3 regions of the Streptacidiphilus sp. MAP5-3 genome follow, and region 1 is predicted to be linked to each of the others. Evidence: riboswitches for the same ligand, from Rfam matches in the RefSeq annotation. Region 1 holds a riboswitch; each other region holds the start of a gene.

What was found. Region 1 has a riboswitch for cyclic di-AMP ahead of ABH928_RS25880 (M23 family metallopeptidase). Riboswitches for the same ligand answer to the same signal wherever they lie in the genome.
Region 2: another riboswitch for cyclic di-AMP. It lies ahead of ABH928_RS11060 (NlpC/P60 family protein); the one in region 1 lies ahead of ABH928_RS25880 (M23 family metallopeptidase).
Region 3: another riboswitch for cyclic di-AMP. It lies ahead of ABH928_RS23955 (NlpC/P60 family protein); the one in region 1 lies ahead of ABH928_RS25880 (M23 family metallopeptidase).

What each region holds. Positions count from the first base shown of each region.
Region 1 covers NZ_JBGCCL010000020.1:101,658-111,268, forward strand. Annotated here, with positions in the region: gene ABH928_RS25855 (MarR family winged helix-turn-helix transcriptional regulator) at 1-117, opposite strand, end outside; gene ABH928_RS25860 (MFS transporter) at 306-1,601, shown strand; gene ABH928_RS25865 (undecaprenyl-diphosphate phosphatase) at 1,752-2,678, shown strand; gene ABH928_RS25870 (thioredoxin family protein) at 2,734-3,279, shown strand; gene ABH928_RS25875 (bile acid:sodium symporter family protein) at 3,379-4,482, shown strand; cyclic di-AMP (ydaO/yuaA leader) riboswitch at 4,514-4,641, shown strand; gene ABH928_RS25880 (M23 family metallopeptidase) at 4,654-5,403, shown strand; gene ABH928_RS25885 (hypothetical protein) at 5,695-5,994, opposite strand; gene ABH928_RS25890 (hypothetical protein) at 6,010-7,599, opposite strand; gene ABH928_RS25895 (PrsW family glutamic-type intramembrane protease) at 7,775-9,538, opposite strand.
Region 2 covers NZ_JBGCCL010000005.1:205,715-215,325, forward strand. Annotated here, with positions in the region: gene ABH928_RS11045 (glycosyltransferase 87 family protein) at 1-1,028, shown strand, start outside; gene ABH928_RS11050 (hypothetical protein) at 1,018-2,349, opposite strand; gene ABH928_RS11055 (NlpC/P60 family protein) at 2,349-3,371, opposite strand; gene ABH928_RS11060 (NlpC/P60 family protein) at 3,756-4,820, opposite strand; cyclic di-AMP (ydaO/yuaA leader) riboswitch at 4,832-4,988, opposite strand; gene ABH928_RS11065 (NlpC/P60 family protein) at 5,346-6,392, opposite strand; gene ABH928_RS11070 (NYN domain-containing protein) at 6,703-8,079, opposite strand; gene ABH928_RS11075 (hypothetical protein) at 8,211-8,480, opposite strand; gene ABH928_RS11080 (rhomboid family intramembrane serine protease) at 8,620-9,471, shown strand; gene ABH928_RS11085 (Lrp/AsnC family transcriptional regulator) at 9,509-9,611, shown strand, end outside.
Region 3 covers NZ_JBGCCL010000017.1:96,336-105,946, forward strand. Annotated here, with positions in the region: gene ABH928_RS23925 (nitrilase-related carbon-nitrogen hydrolase) at 1-460, opposite strand, end outside; gene speB (agmatinase) at 547-1,521, opposite strand; gene ABH928_RS23935 (DUF5959 family protein) at 1,714-2,133, opposite strand; gene ABH928_RS23940 (PucR family transcriptional regulator) at 2,277-3,845, opposite strand; gene ABH928_RS23945 (cytosine permease) at 4,021-5,484, shown strand; gene ABH928_RS23950 (hypothetical protein) at 5,539-5,676, opposite strand; gene ABH928_RS23955 (NlpC/P60 family protein) at 5,773-6,792, opposite strand; cyclic di-AMP (ydaO/yuaA leader) riboswitch at 6,805-6,962, opposite strand; gene ABH928_RS23960 (DUF4232 domain-containing protein) at 7,126-8,187, opposite strand; gene ABH928_RS23965 (RNA polymerase sigma factor) at 8,171-8,665, opposite strand; gene ABH928_RS23970 (class F sortase) at 8,705-9,343, opposite strand; gene ABH928_RS23975 (DUF4232 domain-containing protein) at 9,343-9,611, opposite strand, start outside.

The DNA.
Region 1 (9,611 bases):
GAGCGTCGAGACGATGGTCTCGACCTGCGGGTCCACGTTCGGGAACTCGCGCTGGTAGACGGCCACCTGCTCACTGATCGCGAGCTCTTCGGGTGGCTCCTGGGACGACTCGGTCATACCCGTCAGTATCTCATGCTCAAGCCTACCGGGATTAAAAGTTTCGCTCGGAAGACTTTAGTAGTGTACTCTTTCGATCGAAACGTAAGAGGGACGACGGACCACGGCGGCAGACGACCGTGGTGACCGCGGGAAGCGGGAAGGCGGTGCGCGTGATGGCGAAGGCGATGGCTGGGGAGACGACGACGATGCAGGGGGCACTGCGCCGCGTCCAGGTGGGGAACGCGCTCAGCGCGTTCGGCAGCGGGTTCACGCTGCCGTACATGTTCGTGTACGTGGAGCAGGTGCGCGGTCTCGGTTCGATGACCGCGTGGCTGGTCTTCACGCTGTTCGCCGCGGCCGCGCTGGCCGTGCTGCCGGTGGGCGGGCGCGGCATCGACCGGTACGGGCCGCGTCCCGTGCTGGTCGCAGGCGCGGTGCTGACCGCCCTCGGCGCGCTGTCCTTCGGGCTGGCGACGACGCAGTGGACGATCCTGGTCGCCGCGTTCCTCTTCGGGGCCGGCGTCACCACCTGCCAGCCCGCGCTGGCGACCATGGTGGTCCGCTGCTCGACCCGGGCGACCCGCGCGCACGCTTTCGCGCTGCAGTTCACCCTGGTGAACCTGGGCATGGGCATCGGGGCGATGATCGGCGGCCAGATCGTCGACGTGTCGCGTCCTGCCAGCCTGACGCTGCTGTTCGGCATCGAGGCGCTGATGTTCCTGGTGCTGGCCGCGGTGACCGGCACGGTCAAGCTGCCCGCTCCGGTTGTGGAGGCCGCTTCGGCGGTCGCGGACGCCGCGAAGGGCGTGAAGGGGAAGTCCGACTTCCGCACGCTGCTGGGCGACCGGGCGATGGTGAAGCTCTGCGTCCTCGCCGGGCTGATCTTCTTCGCCTGCTACGGCCAGTTCGAGAGCGGCGTCGCCGCCTACGCGACGGGCACGGTGGGGATCTCCCCGTCCGCGCTGGGCTTCGGCCTCGGGGCGAACACCTTCGCCATCGTGGTGCTGCAGATGTTCGTGGTCCGGATGACCTCGCGTCGCCGTCGGACGACCGCGATCGCGGCGACCGGCCTGGTCTGGCTCGCGGCGTGGGTCTTCGCGGGCATCGCGGGCCTCTTCCACGGCGGGTCCGGCCTGGCGGTCGGCTCGATGATGATGACCTACGTCCTCTTCGGCGCGGGTGAGGCCCTGCTGGCCCCGACGCTCGGCCCGATCGTGGCCGACCTTGCTCCGGCGCGACTGCTCGGCACCTACAACGCCGCGTTCTCGCTGGTGAAGCAGGTCGCCATCGCGATCGGCCCGGCCGTCGGCGTGCTGCTGGTCGGCGCCGGACTGTCGACGGTCTACCTGGCCACGCTGGCGCTCTGCTGCCTCGGCGTCACGGTCGCGGCGGTGCGTCTGCGCCGGGTCCTGCCGAAGGCCGCGGACAACGCGGCCCCGGTCGCGTCGACGGTGGTCACCGGCTCGGTGCCGCGCGTCGAGGAGCTCAGCACCGCGGCGTGACGCCGCCTGAAGCTCAGGAGAACCTTGGGGCGGATTGACGGTGAACTTCGACCATCGCGTCGATGAACAGCCGTCATATCCGCCCTTTCCGTCTACATCTCTGTAGTACTTTCGGGCTGCCCCTATCCCTCCCAGCAGCCCAGGGTCGTCATGTCGTCCGTGTTCACCTATCCCGAAGCGATCGGCGTCGGCCTGCTCCAGGGCGTCTCCGAGCTGTTCCCGGTCTCCAGCCTCGGACACAGCCTTCTGGTGCCCGCGCTGCTGGGACCGCCCTACTCGAACGACCTCAACGTCTCGGCGCCCGGGTCCACCTACCTCAACGTTCTGGTGGCGCTGCACGTCGCGACCGCGCTGGCGCTGGTCGTCTTCTTCTGGCGGGACTGGGCACGGATCCTGCAGGGGCTGTTCAGCTCCGTCAAGGAGCGCCGGATCGAGACGGTCAACCAGAAACTGGCCTGGCTGCTGATCGTGGCGACCATCCCGGTCGGCGTCGCGGGCATCGCCCTGGACAAGGTCTTCCGCGAGATCCTCGGCAAACCGACCGTGGCCGCCCTCTTCCTCATGCTGAACGGGTTGGTCCTCTTCGGCGCCGAGCGCCTCAAGCGCGGCGGCACGGGCCGACGCCGCGCCAACGACGCGGCGCTGATGCCCGGCGACGAGCACCTGCACCCGGACATCCTCTCCGACCGACGCATCGTCAAGCTCGGCTGGTCCAGCGCGATCATCGTGGGCGCGGCGCAGATCCTCGCCCTGCTCCCCGGCATCTCCCGCTCCGGCGTCACCATGAGCGCAGGCATCTTCAAGGGCCTCCGCCACGAGGACTCGGCCCGGTTCGCCTTCCTCCTCGCCACGCCGGTGATCGGCGGTGCGGCGCTGCTGAAGGTGCCGTCACTGCTGGGCTCCGCGGGCAACGGCATCCACGGCCAGCTCCTTGTCGGCGGGGTCTGCGCGTTCGTCGCGAGCTACGTCGCGGTGCGGTTCCTGACCAAGTACTTCGAGACGAAGACGCTGACCCCGTTCGCGATCTACTGCTTCGTCGCGGGCGCGGGAAGTCTCGCCTACCTGTCCATGAACTAGGCGAACGGCGCGTCGAAGCCGGGCCGTTCCGCGTCGCGGTGTTGCACTGGGTGACGTGCGTTCACTCCGTGCGTTGCTCCTCGGCCTCCTGCCGCTCGCGCTGCTCGCCGCCTGTGTGCAGGTCTCCGGTCGGGCGCCAGGCCCGCACTACGCGACGCCGTTCGTCGCCCTGCCGAGCGTCTCGCCCGCGCCCGTGCCGACGGGGTACAACCCCGCCGCCGACGCCACGGCCGAGCTCGCCGCCGCGCAGGCGGCCTCCCGGAGGGACGGGCGGCCCGTCATCGTCGAGTTCGGCGCCGGCTGGTGCGCCGACTGTCAGGTGCTGGCGCAGCGTTCGCTCAGTGCCGGGGCGTGGCTGGTCCTGTCGCGCGACTACCACCTCGTCACCGTCGACGTCGGGCACTTCGACCACAACACCGCCCTCGTGGCCCGCTGGATCGACCTCAGGAAGAGCGGTATCCCGGCCCTGGTGGTGCTCAACCCGAACGGCAGCGTCCGCGCCACGACCCAGGACGGATCGTTCGCCAACGCACGCACCCTCTCCTCCGACGACGTCGCGAATCGACTTGTCGACTGGCTCTATCCCGCTTCCCGATCATGACGGAATCCACTCGATGTCATGAATCGCCCCAGCTCAGCGGGACAGTGCGGATGCGAACCTGATCTGATGCCGCCACAAGCACGAAAGGCGGTGCCCCTCATGCGTCCGCTCTCCACCCTCCTCGCCGCCGTACAGCGACGCCTGCTCTGGATCATGCTGCTCGCCTACGTCCTCGCGGCAGTGTGGCCGGGGCCGGGGATCGCGCTGCGCGGGGTGGGCCTGGCGCATGTCGGCGGGGCCGATTTCCCGCTCCAGGCCGGGCTGCTGGCGCTGATGGTCTTCAACGCCGGCCTCACCGCCCGTGCCGAGACGCTGCCCTCGCTGCTGCGGCGTCCCCGCGCGCTGCTGGTCGGGATCGCCTCCAACGCCCTGCTGCCGACGCTGCTGCTCGGCGTCGGCGCGCTCGCGGCCGACGGCTGGCACAACCCGCGCGAGGCGCAGAGCCTGCTGGTCGGGCTGGCCCTGGTCGGGGCAATGCCGGTCGCCGCCGGGGCCACTGTCTTCGCCCAGGGCAGCGAGGGCAACGCGACGCTCACGCTCGGCCTGGTCGTGGGCAGCACGATGCTGAGCCCGCTCACCATCCCGCTCGGTCTGCACCTCGGCGGATTCCTGGCCTCCGGTCCGTACGCGGCCGACCTGCATCGTGTGGCCGAGCACGCGTGCAGCGCGTTCGCCGTCCTGGCGGTCGTGCTGCCGTGCGCGGCAGGGTTGCTGACGGGTCGCCTGCTGCCGTCCGGCGCGGCGCGGGAGCGCTGGCTGCCGGCGGTGAAGGCGGTCAACCTGCTGGTCGTGGTGACCCTCAGCTACACCAACGCCTGCGGCGCGCTGCGTCAGGTGATCGAGCGTCCTGATCCGGACTTCCTGGTGCTGGTGGTCGTCGCGGCGGCGGCGATGTGCGCGGGCTCGTTCCTGATCGGGTGGGTGCTGGCGGTCCGGCTCGGGGTTCCGCGGGCGGACGCCATCGCGTTGACGTACGCGTCGGGCATGAACAACAGCAGTGCGAGCGCGGTCGTCGCGGCCACCAGGATGCCCGGCAACCCGGCGGTGCTGTTGCCGATCCTGGCATACAGCCTGCTCCAGAAGGTGCTGGCGGGCTCCGTCGGCGCACTTGTCCGAAATGACCGACTTGATGACGAAGGTTCAGCTGGAGGCGCTGCCGTCCCAACTGCACCCCGGGAAGTACTTGGTTTCAGACGGCTTTAGTATTAACTTTCAATAACAGTACGCGCGGCCGTCGCGCGGATCGCCTAATCCTCACGGAGCCGGGGACCCACGTACCCCGGGGTGAATCGGCCTCACAGCCGTAGGAGACCGCCCTCTCCGAACCCGTCAGCTAACCCGGTCGGCGAAGGGACGGAAAGGAGCACGCCAGTCATGGCGTCATACCCGGTCGAGACCGTCGCCGAGCCTACGGCCACGGTGCCGCGCCAGCGCGGTGCCGCACTGGGCCTCGCGGCCATGGCGGTCGGTGCCAGCAGCGTCATCGGGCTGGCCGGTCCCGCCCTCGCGGCGGACCACTCCGAGCACGGTGGCCCCACCGGCACGATGCGGCTCCAGGACGACGAGCAGGTTCCGGCCAGCCACGGCTCGGACGCCGGTGTGGCCCTTGCGGACCGCATCCTCGCCCAGGCCGTCCCGCAGCGCGCCGCCGAGAACACCGCCCGCAGGGAGGCCGCGAGCGCGGCCACCGCGAAGGCGCAGGCGGTCGAACGCGCCCGCCTGGCGGAGTCGTTGGTGGCCCCCCTCACCGCGGTCCACAGCGACACAGGCCGTGGCGCGGTGGGCTCCTACTGGGCCCACCTGCACGCCGGCCTCGACCTCGCGGCCCCGGCGGGCACGGCGGTCCGCGCGATGGGCACCGGCACGATCACCGAGGCAGGCTGGGCGGGCAGCTACGGCTACCGCGTCGTCCAGACCCTGCCGGACGGCACGGAGATCTGGTACTGCCACCTCTCCGCGATCACGGTCGCGGGCGGCGGTTCGGTTGCAGCGGGCCAGCCGCTGGGTCGCGTGGGCGCGACGGCCAGCTCCACCGGCCCCCACCTCCACCTCGAGATCCGCCCGGACGGCGCCGAGCCAGTCGACCCCACGGCGTGGCTCGCTTCGCGAGGCGTGAACCTCTAGAAGCTTTCTGCAGCTGAGGTAGTTGCACCGTCTCAGGCTGCGCAGGCGGGGAAGTTGCACTATTCAGGGGCGCGGGGAACTGCGCGAGAGACCACCCCATGCGGATGACTCAGTTCGTTGAGGACCATCTGCCCCGAGTGGCTTGTCGCGCAGTTCCCCGCGCCCTGAATCGTGAAACTTCCTGCGGGAGCGCGGGCTCAGCTGGTCGCGCCCACGCGGCGGAGCCGCAGATCAGCAGAGCCCCGCGCCCCAGGGGTGTTGCCACGCCCCCTGCTTCTGACTTCTGGTCGACTACTTCCGGTCCGCCAGGGCCCAGGACGCTGCCGCCATGCCCGTGGCCACCGTCAGAACGGACGGCCAGGCGCCGATCTTCTTCGCCAGCGGGTGGGAGCCGGCGAACGCCGCCGCGTAGAGGCCGCCGAGCGCGGCGGCCGTGCGCGGGCCCGCGGACTTGCGCCACTGCAGAGCCGCTGCGCCGCCCGCCGCGGCGAGAGCGACCCCGCCGAGTTCCCTCCGCTTCGTCGCGCGGGCGACGGCAAAGCCGCCGATGAGTCCGCTCGCGGCAATCAGCGAGGAAGGGACCTGAGCCATGACCGTGAACCTCCGTCAGTTCGTGCGTGTGTTGTGCAGATGCAGGCCGATGTATCCGACATAGACCCGGCCCGTGTTCGAGCAGTCATCGTGATAGTGCAGGCGCGGCGCCGTTCCACCGCCGCCTATCCGCAGGTGGGCGCCCATGAAGACGCGGCCCGACGGGTCGACCGTCGTCGGGACCGGCAGCAGGCGTTCGCGCTTCCACTTCGCGTTGGTGCTGACGGTGCGTGACTCGCCGCGGATCACCTTGCGGGGCGGGAAGGGGTGGCAGTCCGGCGGGGTGTTCTCGCACCAGCTGCGGAAGTCGCCGCCGGACGCGCCCTCCTTGGCCGCCTCCGCGTAGTCCTGGAGGGCCAGCAGCGCGTCCCAGGTCATCCGGACCCAGGTGGGGTGGTCGGTCTGCTCGTCCAGCTCCTTGGTCAGGCGGGGGTCGCCGGTGTACTCCAGCAGCTGGAACTCGTCCCAGCGCTCCAGCAGTTCGGCGAAGGTGCCGGGCTCGGAGTCCTGCGGACGGGCCGGGCGGCCGGAGAGGGAGCGCAGCTCCGTCCGCGCCGCGCGCAGTTCGCTGTACTGCTCGTCGTACTCCGCGGCCAGCTGCGACTCGCGCTCCTCCGCCGCGCGGAGCCAGCGGCGCACCTCCTGGAGCTCCTCGGCGCGGGCGCGTTGCTCGTGGAGCTCCTCCTCCTCGTGGTCGACCAGCAGCCCGCCGGGCACGATCGCGTCGGCCTCCGGCAGGCCCTCGGGGCGCAGCGGCGGCAGGCCGACCAGCTGGTCCGGCAGGGGGGTCTGGACGGCCAACCGACGCGGCAGCCAGGCCAGCAGTCCGGAGGCCCGGCGCAGGTTCTCCTCGATCGTGGACCGGGACATCACCCGGTGCCGCGCCGCCTCGGGCGCCCAGGCCGGGTCGAGGCCGGGGAGGTACGTGCGGACCGCGCCGCCGTACACGCGGTGGTGTTCCAGCGCGGCGTTGAAGGTGCGCTCGGCGCCGGGAGCCAGCGCGTAGAGGACGGCCAGACCGCTGCAACTGCGGAGCAGCGGGTCGACGGTGTCGTTGAGCCAGTCCTCGAAGTCGGTGTGCAGGGGAGTGCTGGCGACCACGATCGGCAACCGCCGGTCCGGGTCGCACAGTTCGTCGAGGATCTCGTCGACGTCCTGCTTCTCGATGATGCCGGGCAGCGCGTGGACGCGGGCCGCGCCGGTCTGCTCGCCCTCGACGGCGTCCAGGACGTCCAGCAGGCCGCGGGCCAGTCCGGGAACGGGGGCCTTGGCGGGCTCCTCGCCGCGGACCGGCAGTTGCTCCGCGTCGAGCTGCACCCAGGTGCGGCCGTCGCGGGCGGACGCCACGGTGAGCGAGGTCTGCCAGATGCCCTGCACGGTGAACTCGCGCAGCCGCCATCGGGCGAGCCGCCCCTGGACCGCCTTGCCCCGGGCCACTTGGTCCAGGACGGCCTGCGGTCCGACGCGCCGACGACCGTTGCCCGAGCCGGGCTCGTCGTAGTGCAACGCCTTCAGCCACTGCCGGAGCTGCTGCTCGGCGAGGGCAACAGTCTCCTGGTGGCCGTGTCCACTGGTCACGGCCATCCGATAGATGCCATCGGTCACTGGCGCTGCCTCCTGACGCTGTGTCGGCGTCGCCGCACCTCCGTGTGCGGATATTGGGACAACGCGACAGGGGTGGCAGATGGTTCCGGTACGCCCGACGCACAGGCGATGCCGGGATGTACGGAGGATGAGCCGGGCGTGTGCGTCGGGCGTCAGCCCCGACGTCAGCCCCGACTCAGCTCTCGGCCGGAGGCTGCTCGGCCGCGGGGCTCGGCTGTGCCTGGGACGGCACCGCCGGCTGCTGCGGCGGCTGCTGCGCTGCGTACGGCGACGGCTGTTGTGGCTGCGGTGCGTACGGCCACGGCTGCTGCGGAGCGTATGCCCGCGGAGCGTACTGCTGGCCGCCGTACTGCTGCGCCGCGTACGGCGGTCGGCCGTACTGCGGCGGCGTCTGCTGCTGCGGCACGAACGGCTGCTGCCCGTATCCCGGCGGCTGGGTGTGCGGGTAGGGCGCGTAACCGGGACCGGGACGCTGCGGGTAGGGCGTGTAGCCCGGACGCTGCGGGTACGGATACCCGAAGCCCGGCGTCGGAGCGCCGGCCCAGGCCGTGGCCAGCGGCGGGTGGGTGCGGTACCACTCCTGCTCGCCGACCCGGTCGAAGACGCCCTCGACCGTCTCCTTGCGCTCCCACAGGTGGTGCAGCAGCTCCTGCTCGCGCTCCGCGAAGTCCTGCACCGCGAGGCCGCGGGCCACCCGCTCGCGCAGCAGCGCCAGCGAGGTCGCGAAGCCCTGGTACTCGCGCATCGCCTTGTCGCCGGTCGGCCCCCGCTGGAAGCGGGCCAGCGCCCGGGCCTGCTTGCGGGTCCGCATCGACGCCAGCACCAGCGGCACCGGACGCGCGATCCAGCCCGCCGCGACGTAGACGGCCAGCTGCTTGCCGACCACCCGCAGCTCGTTGCCGCGCGACCAGATCACCAGCCAGACCATCAGCGCGAAGACCGGCATCATGAAGAGGAAGTAGACGCCGAAGAAGCCCAGCGGGCCGAGCACCGGCGCGCTGTTCCAGGTGCCGTGCATCAGCATCGCGAAGATCCAGCCCGCGATCGGGGCGCAGATCCGCTGCCAGCGCTTGCGGCTGATGGCCGCGAGCCCGAAGCCCACCGCCGTCATCGAGGTGAAGAGCGGGTGCGCGAACGGCGACATCACCTCGCGCATCACGAAGGTCATCACGGTCGCTGCTATGCCCGTGCCGCCGTCGTTGCTTCCGTCCATCACCGAGCGGCCGATGTAGAGGATGTTCTCGGTGAAGGCGAAGCCGGTCGCGGTGAACCCGGCATAGACCGCGCCGTCGACGATGCCGGTGAAGTCACGGCGGCGGAAGAGGAAGATCAGCAGCAGCGGCGCGGCCTTGGACGACTCCTCGACCAGCGGCGCGACCAGGCTCGCGCCCAGCGTCTCGCCGCCGCCCACCTGGTGGCTGATGAGCAGCGAGGTGGCCCAGTCGTTGGCCAGGATCGCCACCAGCGTGGCCGCGCACGCGCCCCAGCCGAAGCAGAAGAGCAGCAGCCGCGCGGGCTTCGGCTCGACCCGGTCCAGCCAGTGGTAGGCGCCCAGCACCAGCGGCACCGGCAGCACGGCGAGCGCGACGCCGACGACGAACCCGGCGGTCCCCGTCTGGGTGTGGACCATGTTGAGGATCGCCGCCCCGCACGCGGCGAAGGCGATCACCACCAGCGCGATACGCAGCCAGCGGTTCTCCAGCAGGTTGCGGCGGACCTTGTAGCGAAGGGCGCGCGGCGGCTCGAAAGGCAGCCCGGCCGTCCCCGGCTGGGGAGCCGTCGGCAGACCCTCGGGCAGCGGCACGTCGACGGCCACGGGTGCGACCGGTTCGGCGGAGCCGGTGGGCGGGAGGGGGGTTTCGGTGCCGGTGCCGGATATCGGCCCGGTCGAGTCCCCGGCGGTGCTGTTCGCCGGGGGTTCGTGCTGCGCGCTGCTCACCCCATGACCTTAGCGGGGCGGCGGATCAGCGGGTAAGGACTTGTGCCCGTACGGTCACCGCACGATCACCACA
Region 2 (9,611 bases), on a different contig from region 1:
CGTCCTACTTCGTCGGCTTCGTGGTGCTGATCGGCCTCTGCGACGCGCTCGGCCTGTGGCTGCTGCTGCGTCTCCGCCGCTCCGGGACCGAGCGGACCGATGGGACGTCCCGCAACAGGGCGGGCGTCTGGCTCTGGGTGGTGGTGCCGCCGCTGCTCGGGCCGACGCTGTACGCCCGGTTCGACCTGGTGGTCACCGTCGTGGCGATGGCCGCACTGGTCGCGCTGGTCCGGCGGCCGAAGCTGGCCGGGGTGCTGACCGCCGTCGGCGCGATGCTGAAGGTGTGGCCGGTGCTGCTGCTGATCGGCGCGGGTCGCGGACGGCGCTGGCGCAAGGTCGTGACGTCGTGCGCGCTGAGCGCGGCGCTGGTCGGCTTCCTCTTCCTGGTCTCCACGCACGGCGCGTTCTCCTTCCTCGGCTTCCAGGAGGGCCGGGGCATCGAGGTGGAGTCGCTGGGCGCCCTGCCGTTCCTGTTCGCCAGCGTCTTCCTGCACTGGCAGGGCACCGTGGCGATGAACTACGGCTCGCTCGAGGTGCTCGGCCCGCATGTGGCCACGATGAGCGGGGTGATGGTGGCGAGCTCGGTGATCGCCTTCGCCCTGCTCGCGCTGTGGCGGCTGCGCGTCCGGAACTGGACGCCCGCGACCGCCGCCGACGCGGGGCTGACCGCGGTGCTGCTCTTCGTGGTGACCAGCCGGGTGATCAGCCCGCAGTACCTGCTGTGGCTGGTCGGGCTGGCCGCCGTCTGCCTCACGCTGCGGGGCTCGGTGATGCGACCGGTGGCGTGGCTGGTGGCGGTGGCGGTGCCGGTGACCACGGTCGAGTTCCCGTTCATGTTCGGCCAGCTGACCGGCCGGACCGAGCTGGGCCTGGTGATCATAGGGACCCGCAACCTGCTGCTGCTCGCCGCGGCGGTGCTGGCCTTCGTCCGGCTCTGGCGGGCGACCGTCTCCAGCGCGTCGCCCGAACTGCCGCAGGTGCCGGACGCCGTGGAACGCGAGCGCGACGCCGAAGAGGTCAGCGCCTGAGCGCCGCCTCCACGTCCGCGCGCCACTGCGCGGTGAACGCGGCGGTGCCGACGCCCAGCGTCGAGTGGAGCGCGTCGTCCACCGCCGCGTCCTGCCCACCCCGGCCGCCGGTCGCGGCGACGGCGGCGTAGAGCGCGACCAGCTTGGCCTGTCCGTGGTGCAGCACGACGCTGCGGCAGGCGAACCAGGCCTTCTGGTACGCCTCCTGCAGGGCGGGTGCGGTGCCGGCGAAGTCGGCGTCGGCGGGCAGGGCCGCCAGCAGCCGGGCTGCAGCGCCCGAGCTGCCCGGGCCGCCGGAGGTCAGGGCGCTGCCGAGTTCGACGGCGATCTGCTGCGGGGTACGGCCGGTGCCGAGGTAGCCGGTCCAGTCCGCGACGCCCTCGGAGAGCCAGCGCGGCGTCCAGGTGACGGTCTCCGCGCGGGTGGCGACGTGCGTGGTCTCGTGGGTGGTGACGACCCGTCGGCCCAGAGCGCTGAGACCGTCCCAGGCGACCGGGTTGAGCGTGATCCGCTCGGTCCGGCCGAGTTCGGACGCACCCAGCTCGCCGGTGGTGACGGCGGCGATGTCGGCGAAGGCCGCCGGATCGGCGTCGAGCAGCGCACCGAACTGGTCGCTCGCCAGCGGGGCCAGCACGACGGTGCGCTGTCCCCACCTGGTCCCCCAGACGGCGCTGACGGCCGGGACCGCGCGGTCGGCCTCCGCGCCGATCGCGGCCAGGGTGGCCGGGTCGCGCAGTCCGAGGACCAGGCTGTACCGGCCGCGGACCGCCCGGACCGGGCCGAGGTCCCAGATCAGCACGGTGCCGCCGGGGTGGTCCCCGCCCTCGGTGCCGTCGGATGCCAGCAGCCAACGGCCGTCGGGCTGCCGCTCGAAGGTCAGGTACTGGGTCGCGGTCTCCAACTGCGCGTCGAAGCCCGCCAGCCGGTAGCCGAGCTCGACCGCCACGGCCACCCGCTCCCCCGCCCCGAGGACCGGCGACAGCGGGAACGCGTCGAGCGCGGTGACCCGGTAGCGCCAGTCGCCCAGCGGCACCTCGGCCAGGTTGGCGACCAGCGTGTACTGACGCCGCCTCAGGTCGGTCGCCACCGAACCGCCGCTCGCGACGGGGACGACGGTGGCCGCCAGTGCGGCGGCGTCGCGGGCCAGGACGGCGGCGGCCCGGCGGGCCAGCGTCTGCTCGACCTCGACCGCCCGCTGCTCACGCCGGTCGTCGGCGGCGTCCGCCCACGCCGCCCAGGCCGTCGCGCCGCCAGCCGCCGCCACCAGGGCCGCGCCGCTGACCAGCACCCGTCGGCGGGTGAGTCCTTGACCGGCCGCCATCAAGGGCGGACCACCGCGGCGATCGGCATGTCGCGCATGTTCTCGTAGCGGACCCGGGCGCCGGGGTACGGGGCGTGGATGACCATGCCGCTACCCGCGTACATGCCGACGTGGTGCATGTCCCCGAAGTAGATCACCAGGTCTCCCGGACGGATCTCCGACACCGGCACGCGTCGCCCGGCGAAGGCCTGCTCCTGCGACGTACGCGGCAGCGACACCCCGCCGTGCCGCCAGGCCCAGTACATCAGACCGGAGCAGTCGAACGCGCCAGGACCCGTCGCGCCGTAGACGTACGGGCTGCCGATCGCGCTCCGGGCCGCCGCCAGCGCCGCCGCGGCGGCGGAGTCGGCCGGGCCCTGGTCCGGAGGCAGTACCGAATCGGCTGCCTGGGCGGCGAGCTGGGCCGAGGCGTCCTCGGCCTGCTGCAGCTGGTCGCGCTGAGCCGCCGTCAGCGAGCCGAGCAGCGCCTGGGCGGCGCCCAGCCGGCGCTGCGCCTCGGCCTTGGTGGTGGAGATGGTCCGCCGCACCTGCTCCAGCTCGCTGTACTGGGCCAGCACCTCGGCCTTGCCCTGCTCGATCTCGCGCTCGACACCGCTCAGCTGGACCAGCTCGTCGGCGGTACCGGCGTCCACCTCGTCGAGCGAGGCGGCGCGGCTGAGGTAGTCGGCCGGATGGGCGCTGAACAGCAGCTGCATCACCGGGTCCATGCTGCCGCTCTGGTACTGCTCGGTGGCCACCTCGCCCAGCCGCGCCGCGAGCGCGTTGGCGCTCGCCTGCTCCTCGGCCAGCGTCTGCTGCAGCAGCGAGGCGCGGTGCTGCAGTCGGGCCGCCCGCTCCTGGGCGCTGTCGGCCTGCTGCCCGACCGACTCGGACTGCGCGTAGAGGGCGTCGACTTGCTGCTGCACCTCGTCCGGGGTGAGACTGCCGCTCGCGCCGGCTGTGCCGGCCCCGCCGGGGACGGGGTCGGCGTGCGCGCCGCCGGGGGCCGTGAGCATCGCGGCGGTCGCCGCAGCGACGGTCACCGCGGCTCGCGACAGCACTGACGGTCCGACGCGTCTGCCTCGTCGATGGGACGCCACCTGCTCGCTCTCCGCTCTCCGCTTGTCGAGGACCATCAGGTCCAGGGTTCTCCCGGATGATCTCCGGGACGGAACCGAGCGCTGACGTTAGCGATTCGGACAGAAGCAGTCCAAGCTCCCAAGAGCTGAAAAATCACATCGAATGCCGCTCAGGTGAACGAGTCTGCTGGTCGCCCCGAGGTTCCGCACCTGCCCAGGACACCGACCCACCACGAAGGAGGACACTCCCGTACGGCCGTCCGAGTGAGGCGGGGTGAGCCGGGGTGAACGCGAACGGGCCCCGCTCCGGATCGGAGCGGGGCCCGTGGCACGCGACATGAGCCGCGATCAGATGTGACGCATCGCGTAGATGCTGCCGACCGTGTCGATCGACTCGTAGCGGACGTCCGCGCCCGTGTGCGGGGCGTGCAGGATCATCCCGTTGCCCGCGTACATGCCGACGTGCGAGTCGTCGTTGAAGAAGACGAGGTCACCCACCTGCAGGTCGGCCGTGGAGCTGACCGCCGTGCCGGCGTCGATCTGGTCGTAGGTGGTGCGGCCGATGGAGACGCCCGCCTGCGCGTAGGCCCACTGCATCAGGCCGGAGCAGTCGAAGGAGCTCGGGCCGGTCGCGCCCCAGACGTAGGGCGAGCCGATACGGGTCTGCGCCGCGGCGAAGGCGGCGGCCTCCACCGAGTTGCCCGCCGTGGACGAGCCGAGGTTGACCGAGCCGCCGGAGCTGCCGGAGTTGGCCTTGGCGGCGGCGGCCTCCGCGGCCTGGTTGGCGGCGGCCTGCGCACGGGCAACGGCGGCCTGCTGGGCCGCGGTCATCGAGTTCAGCAGCGCCTGGGTCTGCGCGATCTTCTGCTGGACCTGCGACTTCTGCGCGGACAACTGCTTGTTGGTGGCCTGGATCTGCTGGAGCGCCTGCTCGGCCTGGGCCTTCTGGCCGCCCAGGGCCTGCTCGGCGGTCTTGAGCGCCTGGATCTGGCTCGCCTGGCTGTCCGTGACCTGGCCCAGCGAGGAGGCCTTGGTGAGGTAGTCCGTCGGGCTCGAGGAGAGGAGCAGCTGGACGGTCGGGTCGACGGCGCCGTCCGCGTACTGCTGGTTCGCGATCTCGCCGACCGACTCGAGCTTGGTGTTGACGTCCGCCTGCTGACGGGCGATCTGCTGCTGCAGAGTGTTGACCTTGCCCTGCTGCTGCTGGAGCTCCGACTGGGCCTGGTCGTACTTCTGGATCGCGGTGTCGGACTCGACGTTGAGCTGCTGGAGCTGGGCCTGAAGCTGGCTGATGGTCGGCTTCGGCGCTGCCTGCGCCGTCTGGGCCGAGACCGCCACCGCGGTGGCGGCGGCTGCCGTGAGAACGGTTATGCGGGTACGACTGGGGGACTTGGGACGACGATGGGACGCCACGAAGGCGACACTCCTTCTTCCTACGTCCGCCTACCGGGTGAGCTGACGGGTTCGGACCAGGAAGTAGGCCCTACGACGCTTCATCGGTCCGGATTCACACCGGCCGACCGGGCGCCGATTCACCCCGAGGAAGGTGGGTCCCCGGCTCCGACTCGACGGCTTCCCCAGTTGGGCCGCCCTGGGTGCCGGATGGCCCTGCCGCGTCGTCGAACTCGACGGTAACCGCCGCTGTCGCCCGGGATGGGCGAACGCCTGCGCGGAGGTTCGGCCCATGACCCTAGTGACCGAACCGTGATCAGTTCAAATCCTTGTCAGAAAAAACACGAGTCACTTACGACGACTCGTCACCCAGGGGACACAACGTAGCCACGCCATGACCAACGGCCATGACATGGGGGCCAATTCGGTCATTCGCCCGCAGGATGAGGCGATTTCGTGCGCATGACCTGTGAGTGGATTCACAGATCCGTCGGCGCGCCACATTCCGGCGCGTCAGCTGACGCACCGGAACACTGACAGACGAGATCACATGCGGCGGATCGCGACAATCGAGCCGAAGTAGGACAACGGCTGCACCGAGACGTCGTAGCCGTACTCCGGCGCGTTGAGCAGCATGCCGTTTCCGGCGTACAGGCCGACGTGGCCGCCCTGCTCCAGGACGATGATGTCGCCGGGCTGTGCGTCGGCCAGGCTCGCCACCGGCGAACCCACCGACTCGTCGGAGTAGGAGGAGTGCGGCAGCGAGACGCCCGCCTGGCCGTACGCCCACATGACCAGGCCCGAGCAGTCGAAGCCGGACGGGGTCGAACCACCCCACAGGTAGGGGGTCTTGCCGATCCACTGCTCGGCCGCCAGCATCGCGGTGCGCGCCGTGGAGGAGATGCCGCTCAGGTCGATGGTGCCGTTCCAGTTGCTGGTGGAGCCACCGCTACCGTAACCGCCGCCGTTATTGGCGTTGTTGACCGCGGCCTGCTCGGCGGCAGTCAGCGTGCTGAGGATCGACTGCGCGTGGGCCAGCTTGGCCAGCGCCTCCGACTTCGCCGCGCTCATCTGCGAGAGCAGCGCCTGCTCCTGGGCCAGCTCGGACGCGGCCTGGGTCTTCTCCCGGTTGAGCGTCTCCTCCTGGGCCACCAGCTGGGACAGCTCGGAGGTCTGGTTGGCGGTGAGCTCGTCCTGCGAGGTGGCCTGGTCCAGGAAGTGCTGCGGGTCCGAGGAGAGCAGCAGCTGCACGGTGGGGTCGATCTCGCCGGACGCGTACTGCGCGTTGGCGATCTGCCCGAGCTGGCCCAGCTCGTTGTTGATCTGCGCCTGCTGACGCGCGATCTCCTGCTGGATGACCGCCACCTTCTGCTGCAGGTTCTGCTGCTGCTGGTGGGCGTTGTCGTACTGCTCCGTCTTGACGGATGCGTCCTGGCGGTCTGCGTCCACCTGGGTCTGGGCGTCCTTGACCGAGACGGTCGGGGCAGCCTGGGCAGCGGTCTGGGCGGACAACGCCACCACGGTCGCCGCTGCCGCGGTCAGCACGGACACGCGGGCACGGCTGGTCTGCCTGGGACGACGATGATTGGCCACGACGGATGCAATCCCTTCACACGCGGACTCGTCCGCATGCACGACAGAGTGCACGGCTGAAACACGATGTTTGGAACACGAGTGCGGACGTTTGCGCGATGACAATAGTGATTGAGGAGGCCTCGTGTCTTCCCCGTGACCGGATCGGACGTCCGCTCTTAACAAAGCCTCAAGATCACGAAGCCGCCCACGCGCGTCGCGGACCGTCACAAAGCCCAGGTCAGAAGCGCTCATTGGCACTCCGCCACGCATCGCCCCCAAACAAGCACGCGCGCTGGGAAGTGGCGTTCGCAACATCCTCGCCACCCCGTCACGAGCGGATCAGCCGCCGCAGCAGCATCGTGGACGGGACCGGGCGTGCGCCCGATTTGCGCACTCCGTCCGCTACTTCACGGTCTGTCGAGACCACCACGACCGGTCGTCCCTCCGGTTCCGCGCGGACCAGACGGCGGATCAGCTCGTCGGCGGTCTCCCCGGTCCGGCTGAACAGCACCCGCACCCCGCGCGGCGGCGGCGCCATCGGGATCGGACCGTCCAGGTCCTGCCCGTCGAAGACGCAGGTGATCTCGGCACCGGTCTGCGCCGCCAGCAGGCCGAGCCCGCGCAGCAGCTGCTGACGCTGCCGGTCCAGCGCCATCCCGGGCCAGCCGGTCTTGGTGACGTTGTATCCGTCGACCAGCAGGTGGACCTGCGGCAACTGGAGCAGCTGCTCCAGCAGGGCGGGGTCGTCCCCCTCCAGCGCCCGGCGGGCCACGTCGTGCGGCGAGGCGGCAACCGGCGAGACCGCCTCGACCGAGTCGGCCGGACGGCCGCTCAGCGGCGCAAGGCCGAGCTCGCGTTGGAGGCCCTGGGCGCCCTGGACCACGGTGTCGAGCAGCAGCCGCAGCCGCATCTCCTCCGCCGAGCGCCCCTCGCGCGCCGCGCGCCGGGAGGCCTCCAGCGCCGTCTCCAGCTCGGCCACGCGGTGCTTGAGCCGGCGCACCTCGCTGTCCTGCGCCCCCCGCTCGGTGGCCCCGGTCGCGCGCAGCGCCTCCAGCTCGGCCACCGCCTTGCGGGTGGCGGCCTCGGCGCGCTTGGTGTCGGCGGCCAGCGAACGCAACTGACGGCGCAGGCTGTCGCCGTCCTTCCGGGCCACGTCCAGGTCGGCCTTGGCCCGCTCGGCTTCCGTACGGGCGGCGGCGCGCAGGGCGACGAGCTCGTCCTGGAGCTTCTCGGCCAGCCGGGCCGACTCCGCTGCGGCGCCCTCGTGTTCGGCGCGCTCGACCTCCTCGCCGACGCCCTCCACGATCCGGGTCCAGCCCGCGGTGCGCAGCAGGTACGCGGCGGCGGCCACGTCCTGCGGGTCGGCGGCGGCCGGGACGGTACCGGCCTCCAGCGCGGCGACCAGGTCCGGCTGGCCCTGCCGGAGCCGCTCGGCGATCCGGGAGCGGAACAGCGAGTCGGTCTCCAGTGCGGCGGCGATCGCGGTGGCCCCGCGCTTGACGCGGGCTTCGCGGGTGAACTTCCCGTAGGGACGCAGCCGGATCGGCAGGTCGCCCGCCGCGAGGCCGCCGAGCGCGTCGGCGGCGATGCCGACCACCCGGCGCCGCACGCCCTCCGGCAGCGGGCGCGCAAGCGCCTCGCCGCCCTCGGGCAGCGCGGGGTCACCGCCCTCCGCGGGCGTCGACGCCTGGTCTGGCTGCTCCACCTGATCCGCTCCGATCCGCTCCGGGGGACGTACCGCCCGGACCGCTATTCTCCCCGCCGACGCCCCCCGCCTGTCGCTCCGCCACGTCCGCCGTGTCCCCGGCCCGTCTCGGGGTCGCCCCCGACGGCGGACTACTTCTGACGTGCGGCCTGCTCGGCGGCCTCGGCCTCGGCGCCGGGGCGGTCCACCAGCTCGATCTGGTCGACGGCGTCGCACCAGCGGCAGCGCACCGACTCGACGGTCTCGCTGAGCACCTCGCGCTCCTCGACGGTGGGGTCCCCGGCCAGGTCCAGATGGACGAACTCGACGACCCGTGAGGAGCGGGTGACGTCGAAGCGGGTCAGGTTGCCGCACAGGGTGCAGCGCCAGCGGGTTCCCTCGGTGGGAAGCGGGACGGCCATGGCGAGATCCTCTCGTCGGCGGGCAGCGTCAGCGAGCTGTCCGGTAAACCCTATGGCCTGGGCGCTGCCCTCGGGCACGGTCCCCCACAGGCCTCCACGAACGGGTGTCAGATTCGTCCGGAGAAGGAATGCTTTGTCCATGGTGACCATGGCGACCCCGGCGGATCCGGCACCCCCGGCGGCTCCGACGACTGCTGACGGCGTTCCCCGGCCGGTGCCGTTCGTCCCGGTCGCGACCTACGGACTGATCGCGCTCTGCGTCCTGGTCTTCGTGGTCGGCCCGGTCTCCGGCCTCGACCCCCTCTACGGCTCGGGCACGCTCCGGGCCTGTGCCGAGACTGCGTACTACCACCGCTGGGGCGTGGTCCCGGCCGAGCTGCTCCACAACGCGGTGCTCCGACTGCACCTCTCACACCGGTGCCCGACCGACACCGGCCTGCCCAAGGTCCCGGCACTCTCGGTGCTCACCGCCATGTTCGTCCACGGCGGCTGGCTGCACCTGGCGGGCAACATGCTCTTCCTCTTCGTCTTCGGCGCGATGGTGGAGGAGCGGATCGGCCCGGTGGCCTTTCTCCTCTTCTATGTGGCACTCGGTTATCTGGCCACCTACGGCTACGCCCTCTTCGAGGCGGGCAGCCCGGGCGCGACGCAGACCCTGGTCGGTGCGTCGGGCGCGATCGCGGGCGTACTCGGGGCATACCTCTGTCTCTATCCCCGGGCACGGATCACCAGTCTGATCCCCTTGCTGCTCTTCCTGCCGCTCCGGTTCCCCGCCTGGCTGGTGCTGGGCTTCTGGTTCCTGGTGCAGTGGCTCTCCATCCGCGCCACCGACCCGTCCGTCCCGGGCGTAGCCTACGCCGCCCACCTGATCGGCTTCGCCGGCGGCTTCGCCTTCGCCTGGCTGCTGTGGCGTCGCGGCGGGCGGCGCAGCGGGCAGCGGGCAGCGGGGAGGGACGCGGTCGCGGGGTCGCGCGTCCGGCCGCAGCACTAGCATGTGAGAGCCCGCATCCCGCGCGACAGGAGACTCCGTGATCACCGCCATTGTCCTCATCAAGGCCAGCGTCGACCGGATCCCGGAGATCGCGGAGAGCATCGCGGCGCTGGACAACGTCACCGAGGTCTACTCGGTCA
Region 3 (9,611 bases), on a different contig from region 1:
GGAACTCGAGGTCGTAGCAGACCATCACGCCGATCCGGCCGTGCGGCGTGTCGACTACGGGCGGGGCCGCGTTGCCGGGCGTGAAGAACAGCTTCTCCGCGTCCCACAGGTGCACCTTGCGGTAGACCGCACGGAGGCCCGAACGGTCCAGCAGGACGGCCGAGTTGCGCAGCGTTCCGTCCGGGGCCGCCTCGCAGAGGCCACCGACCACGACCACGTCGTGGCGCGCGGCGGCCTCCGCCCAGGCGGTGACGGACGGGCCGTCGACCGGCTCGGCCAGCGCGAGCGCCTCCGCCGGGTCGGCGAAGACGTATCCGCTGACCGGGAGTTCGGGCAGCACCACGATCCGCGCCCCGGCCTCGGCGGCCGACTCGATCGCCGCCAGGGTGGCGGCACGGTTGGCCGCCGACTCGCCCATCACCGGGGCGAGCTGGCAGCAGGCGACCCGCGTGGTCCTCACTGCGGTGTCCTTGGATTCCTTCACCGGTTCTGTCACCGCATCATCCTCCTCGGCCGAGCCGCCCACCGGCCAGCCCACCGACCCGCTCAGCGCGGGGCCAGCAACGAGATCAGCTCGTACGCGGTGTGCGAGGCCGCGACCGCGGTGATCTCGGCGTGGTCGTAGGCCGGGGCGACCTCGACGACGTCCGCGCCGACCAGGTTGAGACCGGCCAGGCCACGCAGGATCGCCAGCAGTTCACGGCTCGTCAGACCGCCCGCCTCCGGCGTGCCGGTGCCCGGCGCGTGCGCGGGGTCGAGCACGTCGATGTCGACGGACACGTAGAGCGGCCGGTCACCGATCCGCTCGCGGACGCCCGCGACGATCTCGGGGACGCCACGGTCGGCCACGTCGATCGTCGACACGATGCCGAAGCCCAGCCTGGCGTCGGCGATCAGGTCCTCCTCGCCGTAGAGCGGGCCGCGGATGCCGATGTGGGTGAGCGCGTCGGTGTCCAGCAGGCCCTCTTCGACGGCGCGGCGGAACGGCGTTCCGTGCGTCGTCGGGGTGCCGAAGTAGGTGTCCCAGGTGTCCAGGTGCGCGTCGAAGTGGATCAGCGCGACCGGGCCGTGCACCCGCGAGACGGCGCGGAGCAGCGGCAGGGCGATGGTGTGGTCGCCGCCGATGGTGATCGGCTTCGCACCCTCGGCCAGCAGCTCGCTGACGGCGGCGTCGACGGTGGCCAGGGCGTCGGTGATGTCGAACGGGTTGACCGCGATGTCACCGCAGTCCGCGACCTGCTGCTTGGCGAACGGCGCGACCTGCTGGGCCGGGTTGTACGGACGCAGCAGCCGGCTGGCCTCACGCACGGCGGTCGGCCCGAAGCGCGCGCCGGGCCGGTAGGACACACCGGAGTCGAACGGCACACCGACCACGGCGACGTCGACCCGCTCGACCTGGTCGCGGCGCGGCAGCCGGGCGAAGGTGGCGGGCCCGGCGTAGCGGGGGGTGGCCGAGGAGTCCACGGGGCCGATGGGCACGGGGCCGGTCGGCGGCGTTGCGGACGAGGGCGACGAGGGCATGCGCTGCACTCCTTCGGACGATCACGTTACGGCCGCACCGCACCCCGCCACGCGACGGCGGACGGGGAGCTTCGGCCTCGTGGGAACGATAGGCAGGGACCTGCTTCGATGCGCCTGTCCATTACGGACAGGGGTTCAGGAGTGGGATTCCATTTCGTACAGCGTGCGTACGGCGTCGAAGTAGAGCGGGTGTCACGTCCCGGCCCAGAACCGGCGCACCTGCTCCAGCCGGTCGAGGTGGTCCTCGACCCAGCCATCCTCGACTCGGAAGCCCAGCCCCAGGGTTATCCGCTCCGGATCGAGCAGCGACACGGTCGCCCATCCGTTGTCGTGCAGGTGCAGCGTGAAACCCAGCCCGCGACCTGTGTCGATCTGGGCTGCCCGTCCCGGGACCAGCTCGCACAGCCCTGCCTCCCACTCGTCCAATTGCCCCAGGAACAGCCAGAGGTCCAGCCGGGCGTCGACAAAGCTCGCGGAGGCGAGTGCCTCCCCGCGCACCGAGTCGTGCCTGGTCAGTGGCGACGGCTCTCCGGCGATACGGACGATGAAGTGCCCGTCCGCGTCTGCGAGATGGACGAGGTCCACTGGGGCAGAGCCGGCAGGGTGCGTCATGGCGTCGCTCGCTCTCGTGCGGTGGAGAAGGCGGAAAGACGGATGGGTGCGCTGGTGGACGTCATCCTGACACCGGGGACTGACAGGCCCGATCACTCCTCCACCAGATCGCTCGAACCGGCCAGATCGCTCGACCGGCCAGCTCACTCCCCGGCCAGATCGCGGGCCAGGAAGGCCAGGGCCAGGTCCATCCGCTCGGTCGCGGACTCCAGGTCCCGGCCGCTGGCCTGGGCGATGCGGCGGATCCGGTGACGCAGCGTGTGGCGGTGGACCCCGAGGTCCGCCGCGGCGGCCTCCCAGGCGCCGTTGGCGTCGAGGAAGGCGCGCAGGGTCGGGAGGGTCTGGCCGCCGTCGAGGATGTCCTCCAGCGGGTCGAGCACCGCGGAGGCGAAACCTGCCAGCACCGTCGGGCCGCCGAGCGACAGCAGCAGACCCGAACTACCGGCGCCCGCCGCGTCCGTGACGCGGGTACCGGTACGGCGGCCGACGCCGAGCGCGTAGCGGGCCTGCCGAAGCGCGGCGGGCCCCTCCTCGGGCCGGACGGCGGCGCTGACGCCGACGCGGATGTCGCCGAGCTCGCCGAGCGGCAGCGCGCTCTCGACGTCGCCCTCCTCCGGCAGCAGCACCGCCGCGACGGGTTCGCCCGCCGAGCCGCCGCCCGATCGCGGACCCAGGTCCGCCAGGTCGAACGCGGCGATGCCCGGCGCGACCAGCGCGATCCGGTCCAGCAACGGGGCCCTGTCGCCCGCCGCGCCCTCCACGTGCAGCGCCCCGATCCGCAGCCGCCGACCGGACGGACCGCCCGCCTCCGCTCCTGCGCCGCCGCGCGCCGCCCGCAGCAGGCCGTCCGCCAGTTCGGCGGAGAGCTCCTCGGTCACCAACCGCCGCAGCGCCGCGCCCCGCGCCTCCCGGGCGAGGCGTCCCGCCGCGGCCGTCCGCTCGGCGTCGAGGGAGAGCAGGCAGGCCGCCGTCGCAGCGAGCGCGCGCTCGTACGTGCCGGGCGCGCTCGGGCCGCCGACCAGCAGGAAGCCGAGCAGCCGGTCCACCCCGAGCGGCATCGCCCGCACCTCGCCCTCCGGCCCGGAGACGACCGCGCCGCCGCGCAGGCCGGCCGCGCGCAGCCGCTCCAGCTCGGGGTCGATCAGTCCGGCCCGCTCCGCCGCCGCGGCCGGCTCGGCAACCAGCGGATGGCCGAGCGGGTCGGTGACCACCACCCAGCGCTCGGTGGAGCGCGCCAGCGCGGTCAGCAACGGCGCGGGACCGCCGCCGCGCGCCGCCGCGGCCGTCAGCGCGCGCTGGGCGTCGTGCGCCTTGGCCAGCTCGGCGTACTGGTCCTCCGCGAGCCGGGCGAAGACGGCCTTGGTGACCGCGATGAACGGGGTCTGCTGCGGGACCTCCAGCAGCGGCAGGCCGCAGTGGTCGGCAGCCTCCGCCAGCCACTGCGGGGCCTGCTGGAACGCCAGTTCCGCGCCCAGTCCGAGCGCCAGCGCGCTGGCCCCGGCCTCCGCGATCCGGCCGAGGTAACCCTCCGCATGCTCCGGGCTCAGCAGCATGCCGGTGGTCATCATCAGCTCGCCGCCCTGCAGCCACGGCGCGGGGTCGGGCACCTCGCTGACGTGCGCGGACGCGAGCGGTCGGTCCAGGCCCGCCAGGCCCGCCACCGCGCGCAGTCCGAGCCCCGGTTCGGCCAGCAGGCCACGTACAGTAAGCATGGATTCATTCTTACGCGCCGCTGTCCATCATGGAACGCCACCATGGCCAGGCGCTCCCAAACGGAGCGGAACCGCGACCCGCCACGAGTGACAAGGTGTGCCAACCGGCGGATTTCCGACCGGGATGTCCATCCTGGCCGCACCCACTGGCGGCCACCGTCCCGAGGGGCTGCACATGGCCGTCTCCGATGAGACCCGAGCGCCGGGCGGACGCCCGTCCGGCACCGCCGCGCACGAGCCCCGCGCGCAGCGCGCCGCCGGCGGTGGCGGAGGCCTGATCGAGGTCCGCTCCATCGACTACGTCCCGCCGGAGGAGCGCCACGGCAAGGTGTGGCACCAGGGCCCGTTCTGGTTCACCGGCAACTTCGTGCTGACCACCATGGTCACCGGCTTCCTCGGCCCGACGCTGGGCCTGCCGGTCGCCTGGTCGATCCTCGCCGTGATCCTCGGCGCGTGTTTCGGCACCTTCTTCATGGCCTTCCACGCCAACCAGGGCCCGCGGATGGGCCTGCCGCAGATGATCCAGTCCCGCGCGCAGTTCGGTCTGCGCGGCGCGGTGCTGCCGTTCGCCGCGGTGGTCTTCGTCTACGTCGGCTTCAACGTCTTCAACGTGGTGCTGGCGACCGAGGGACTGCGCACGGTCCTGCCGGGCGGAACCTGGCTCTGGTACCCGCTGCTGATCGCGCTGGCCGTGGTGCTGGCCGTGGTCGGGCACGACCTGATCCACCTGGTCGAGCGCTGGCTGACGTACATCCTGATCGTGGTCTTCGGCGTGCTGACCGTCTACGCGGTCTTCGGCCACTGGGCGCACGCCCACGGCGGCGGCTCGGGCGGCGGGTTCTCCTGGACGACGTTCCTGGTGGTCTTCTCCGCCGCGGCCGGCTACCAGATCAGCTATGCCGTCTACGTCTCCGACTACTCCCGCTACCTGCCGGAGGACGTCCCCGCCCGCAAGGTGATCTGGTGGACCTACCTCGGCGCGGCCGGCTCGGCGGTCTGGCTGATGTCGCTGGGCGCGCTCCTCGGCTCCCGCCTGCCCGGCGCGGACGCGGTCGCGGCCGTCCGCACCGTCGGCAACGCGCTGCTGCCCGGCTTCGGCACCTTCGCGGTGCTGGTCTCGGTCGTGGCGATCATCGGCATCATGGGCGTCAACGCCTATGGCGCGATGCTCACTTCGACGAGCGCGGTCGACGCGTTCAAGAAGGTCCGGCCGACCGTCCGTACGCGGGTCGTGGGCATCGTCGCGATCGAGCTGATCGTGCTGGTCGTCGCGCTGTCGCTGCCGTCGAACTACCTGGCGAGCTTCAACAACTTCCTGCTGTTGATGCTCTACTTCCTGGTCCCGTGGACGGCCGTCAACCTGGTCGACTTCTACGCGGTCCGGCGCGGGCACTACGACATCGCGGCCATCTTCGACCCGAACGGCGAGTACGGCCGCTGGTCCCCGGCGGGTCTCACCTCGTACGTGGTCGGCATCGTGGCGATGGTCCCGTTCATGGCGCTGTCGTTCTACACCGGCCCGATCGCCAAGGCCCTCGGCGGCGCGGACATCTCCTTCGGCGTCGGCCTGATCGTCGCCGGCGGGCTCTACTACGCCCTGACCGGCTCCGTCCGCCGAAACCTGGCCCTCGCGGCCTGACGGCCCGTCCGGGTGCGCGAGCCCGTCCCGCTCGCGCACCCGAACCGGTCGTCGTCAGACGGTGCGGCCCAGCGCGTCGGCGTCGGCCAGTATTCGGCGTCGGCTCACCGCAAGCCACCGCGCAGCTGCGGCGACGCCCCCGGCCTCGGCAAGCGCGTGAAGGACCAACAGGCGCTTGGGATCGAGTTCCATGCACGCATCACATCACGGCGCAGGCGTGAGCAGTCCGCGAGCGTACGACGGATCCGAGGACGGATCCGTCGTACCGAGCACAGTGAACGCACGTGCCTAGATGTGCCGCATCGCGTAGATCGTGCCGACCGTCGCCATGGGCTCGAAGCGGACGAAGGCGCCGGTGTGCGGGGCGTGGAGGATATAGCCGTTGCCCGCGTACATCCCGACGTGCTCGCCGCCGTTGAAGAAGACCAGGTCACCCACCCGCAGGTCGGCCACCGAGGTGACCGGGGTCCCGTAGGTGAGCTGGGAGTAGGTGTCCCGGCCCAGCTGGTAGCCGGCCTGGGCGTAGGACCACATCATCAGACCCGAGCAGTCGAACTGGTCCGGTCCGTCATAACTCCAGTGGTACGGCAGGCCGATGCGTGTCTTGGCCGCGGCGAACGCCGCCATCTCGATCGAGTCGCCGGGCGTCGCGCCGCTGAGGTTCGGGGTCGTGGTGCTGCCCTGGGAGCCGCCGCCGGTCAACGTCGCACGCTGGGCGGCGGTGACGGAGTCGAGGAGCTTCTGGGTCTGTGCGACCTTCTGCATGACCGCGGCCTTGGCCGCCGCGGCCTGCTGCAGCATGGCGTCGAGTCGGCCCAGCTCCGACTCCGCCTGGGCCTTCTCCGTGTCGAGGATCTTCTCCTCCGCCTGGAGCTGGGCCAGCTGGTCGGTCTGGCTCTGGCTCACCTCGTCCATGGTGGACGCCTTGGCGAGGAAGTCGTCCGGGCTCGCACTGAGCAGCAGCTGAACGGTCGGATCGACGCTGCCGTTCGCGTACTGCGTCGCGGCCAAGGTGCCGACGCCCTCCAGCAGGACGTTCACCTTGGCCTGCTCCCTGGCGATCTCGTCCTGGAGCACGGACACCTTCTGCTGGAGCTGTTGGGCCTGCTCCTGGACCTGGTCGTAGCTCTGGACCGCTTTGTCGGTCTCGTTGTTGAGCTGGTCGAGCTGCGCCTTGAGCTGGCCGGTGGACGGTGTGGGCGCGGCCTGGGCGGCCTGCGCGGAGAGCACGACGCCGGTGGCCGCCGCAGCGGTGACGAGGGTGACGCGGGCGCGACTGGGCGCCTTGGCACGACGGTGGGACGCCACGACGGGCGGACTCCGTTCTTCCTTGTCCGCCTACCGGGTGAGCTGACGGGTTCGGACCGGAAGAGTGGCCCTACGACGTCTCACCACCACGCGCTTCCGCCGGTGGCCCTGACGCCGATTCACCCCGGGAACGTGGTTCCCCGGCTCCGACCGCGCGGCTCGCAGGTCCCGCCTCTGGGAACCCCCGCGCCGCAGGTCGAACTCGGCGGGACCGTCACGGCCCCCCGAACGGGTGGTCGACTGCGCAACGGTTCGATCCAGAACCATAGTTGTCGGATCGTCATGAAATCAATATCGGGACGAGAGAAACAGGTGGTACTCCCGAAAGCAGTGTCAACCAGGCGGGTTGCCGGTGACGCCGGGGCCGAAGGGGGTGACCGAGAAGAGGTTGTCGCAGTTGGTCACCTGGCCCGGGAAGACCAACGAGGCGCGGCTGCCAGGCGGGTAGATCCGCATCGAGGTGGAGGTGGGGAGGCACTCGCTCGGGTTGTTGGTCTGCCGGTTGACGGTGTGGATGGTGTCGCTGGCCGACGCGCCCGGCGCGAGGACGACAGGGCTGTACCCGATGTGCTCGTACGTCGCGGGCGCGCCGATCTGGGCGCCGTGGGCGTCCAGCATGGACAGCCCGGGATAGCCGGTGACGTGACAGGGCGCCGAGCTGTGGTTGGTAACCACCAGGTAGGAGTAGATCTGACCCGCGCCCGCGTTCCCGCTGCCGAGCGCCGCGCTGAGCTGCGAGGCCGTGCAGAGCGGCGTCCCGCCTCCGGAACCGGAACCGGACCCCGTGGAGCCGGGTGCGGGTGTCGCGGAGACGCTCGCCTGCGCTGTGGGCGGCGAGGTGGGCGTGCTCGACGACGTGGGGCTGGGCGCCTGGGTCGGCACGGCGCTCGGGGACGCGCTCGGGCTGGGGCTCGTGCTGACCGGAGCGGGGGTGGGCACGGCCTGGGTCGCGGACGCCGGAGGCGTGACCACCTCTCCCGGCCCTTGCGGCGCGGGTACGCCGACGAGGTAGAGGGACACTCCCAGCACGGCGACGCACGCGGTCGCACCGGCCAGGGCACGCTTGCGCTTCCGCCGCACCGCACGCCGCCGGATCTGCGTGAACGCGCCCTCGGGGATGGGCATCGGCTCGATCGGCAGCAGCAGGTCGCCGAGGTCACCCAGATCACTCAAGTCGCCCAAGTCGCCCCGTGACTCAGGTCCGTCGGTGTCGGTCGGCTCCCCGCCGAGCGTGTCCGTCTCGGGCCCGACAGGGTCACCCGCGGGAACGTCGCGCTCGTTGGCCTGGTTGGCCTCGTTGCCCTCGTCGCGCTCGGTGGCGTCGCTGGGCTCGGTGGCGTCATTGGGCTCGTTGGGGTCGCCCGCGTGGCCGCGTGGGTCAGCGGGTCCGTTCATGGAGTCCCCCAAGGGTCGCGCGGAGCAGTTCGCGGGCGGCGTGCAGGTCGGACTTCACGGTGCCCTCGTTGCGGCCGAGTCGCACCGCGACTTCGCGCACCGGAAGGTCCGCGAAGTAGTACAGCAGCACCGGGTCGCGCAGCCGCTCGGGGAGGGACTCCACCATGATGCGGACGGAAGGGTCGTCCGCCGCGTCCGGCTGCTGCTTCACCGCTTCCTCCCTTCCCGCATGCCGAAGTGCCCGCCGTTCGCGCTCAAGTCTGCGCCAATGGTCGCGGACCAGGTTGGCCGCGGTCACGTAGAGGAAACCGGTCGGCTCCTCCACCTTGGTCCAGCGGGCCCACAGCCGGGTGAACGCCTCCGCGGCGATCTCGTGGGCGGTGCCGTCGTCGTCGACCAGGCGACGGCACCAGCCCGCGAGCCGCGGGTAGAGGCTGCGGAACAGATCGGCTGCGTCCTCCTCGGAGTGTGACGCGATGACCGCTCTCCTTACATCGAGCCGGGCGGCGGTCGGGAGTCAGGATCCGCTGAGAGAGGCGTAGACGATCACGTTGTCGGGATAGCCGCCGCCACTCAGGTGCGGTCCGCCGCACGTGATGAGACGCAGCGCAGGGTGGTCGACGTTCCCGTACACCGCGTTCGTCGGGAAGGTCGACTTCCCCACGGTCTGCACGGAGTCGACCCGGAAGACGGCGGTCGCACCGTCCTGCAGCGTCACCTCCACCTGGTCGCCCGGATGCAGCCGGGACAGGTGCAGGAAGACGCCGTCCCCGTAGCTGCCGACCGTCACGTGCCCGAGGATCACTGACGGGCCGGTCTGCCCCGGTGTCGGCGAGCCGTCGTACCAGGCGGCGGGCGCGTTCGCCTCGATCGGCGGCACGCCGACCGTGCCGTCGGAGTTCAGTCCGACCTGCATGACGGACGCGTCGACTCCGATCGCGGGAATCCGCAGCCGGGCCGGGACGGACCGGGCGAGCGGAGCGGCGGCGGCAGGGGCGGTCGACGACGCCATGGTGCTGCCGCCGGGATCACTCGGCGTGCTCCCGGCAACGCTGCCGGACGAGCCCGAACCGCAGCCGGCCAGCACGAGGGCGGCCGCCGCGACCAGCGCCGCGACCGCTCCCCGCACCCCGTACTGCCGCAGCTGAGCCGCCATCAGCCCCGCGCCTGGGAGCGCGACCGGCGCCGCGCCGCCGCACCCGCGCCGCCCAGCACCAGCACGCCGGCAGCACCGGCGACGATCAGCCCGGTGTCGCCACTCCCGGACGACGTCGACGCCAAGCCGGTGTCCGGGGCGCCACTCGGCACCGCAGTGACCTCCGAACTGGGCGTGGCGGAAGGGGCCGCGGTCGGCGTGCCGCCCGTGCCACCACCGTTGCCGCCCGAGGAGCCCTGGCTCGGCGAGGCGGACGGAGTGCCCGTGG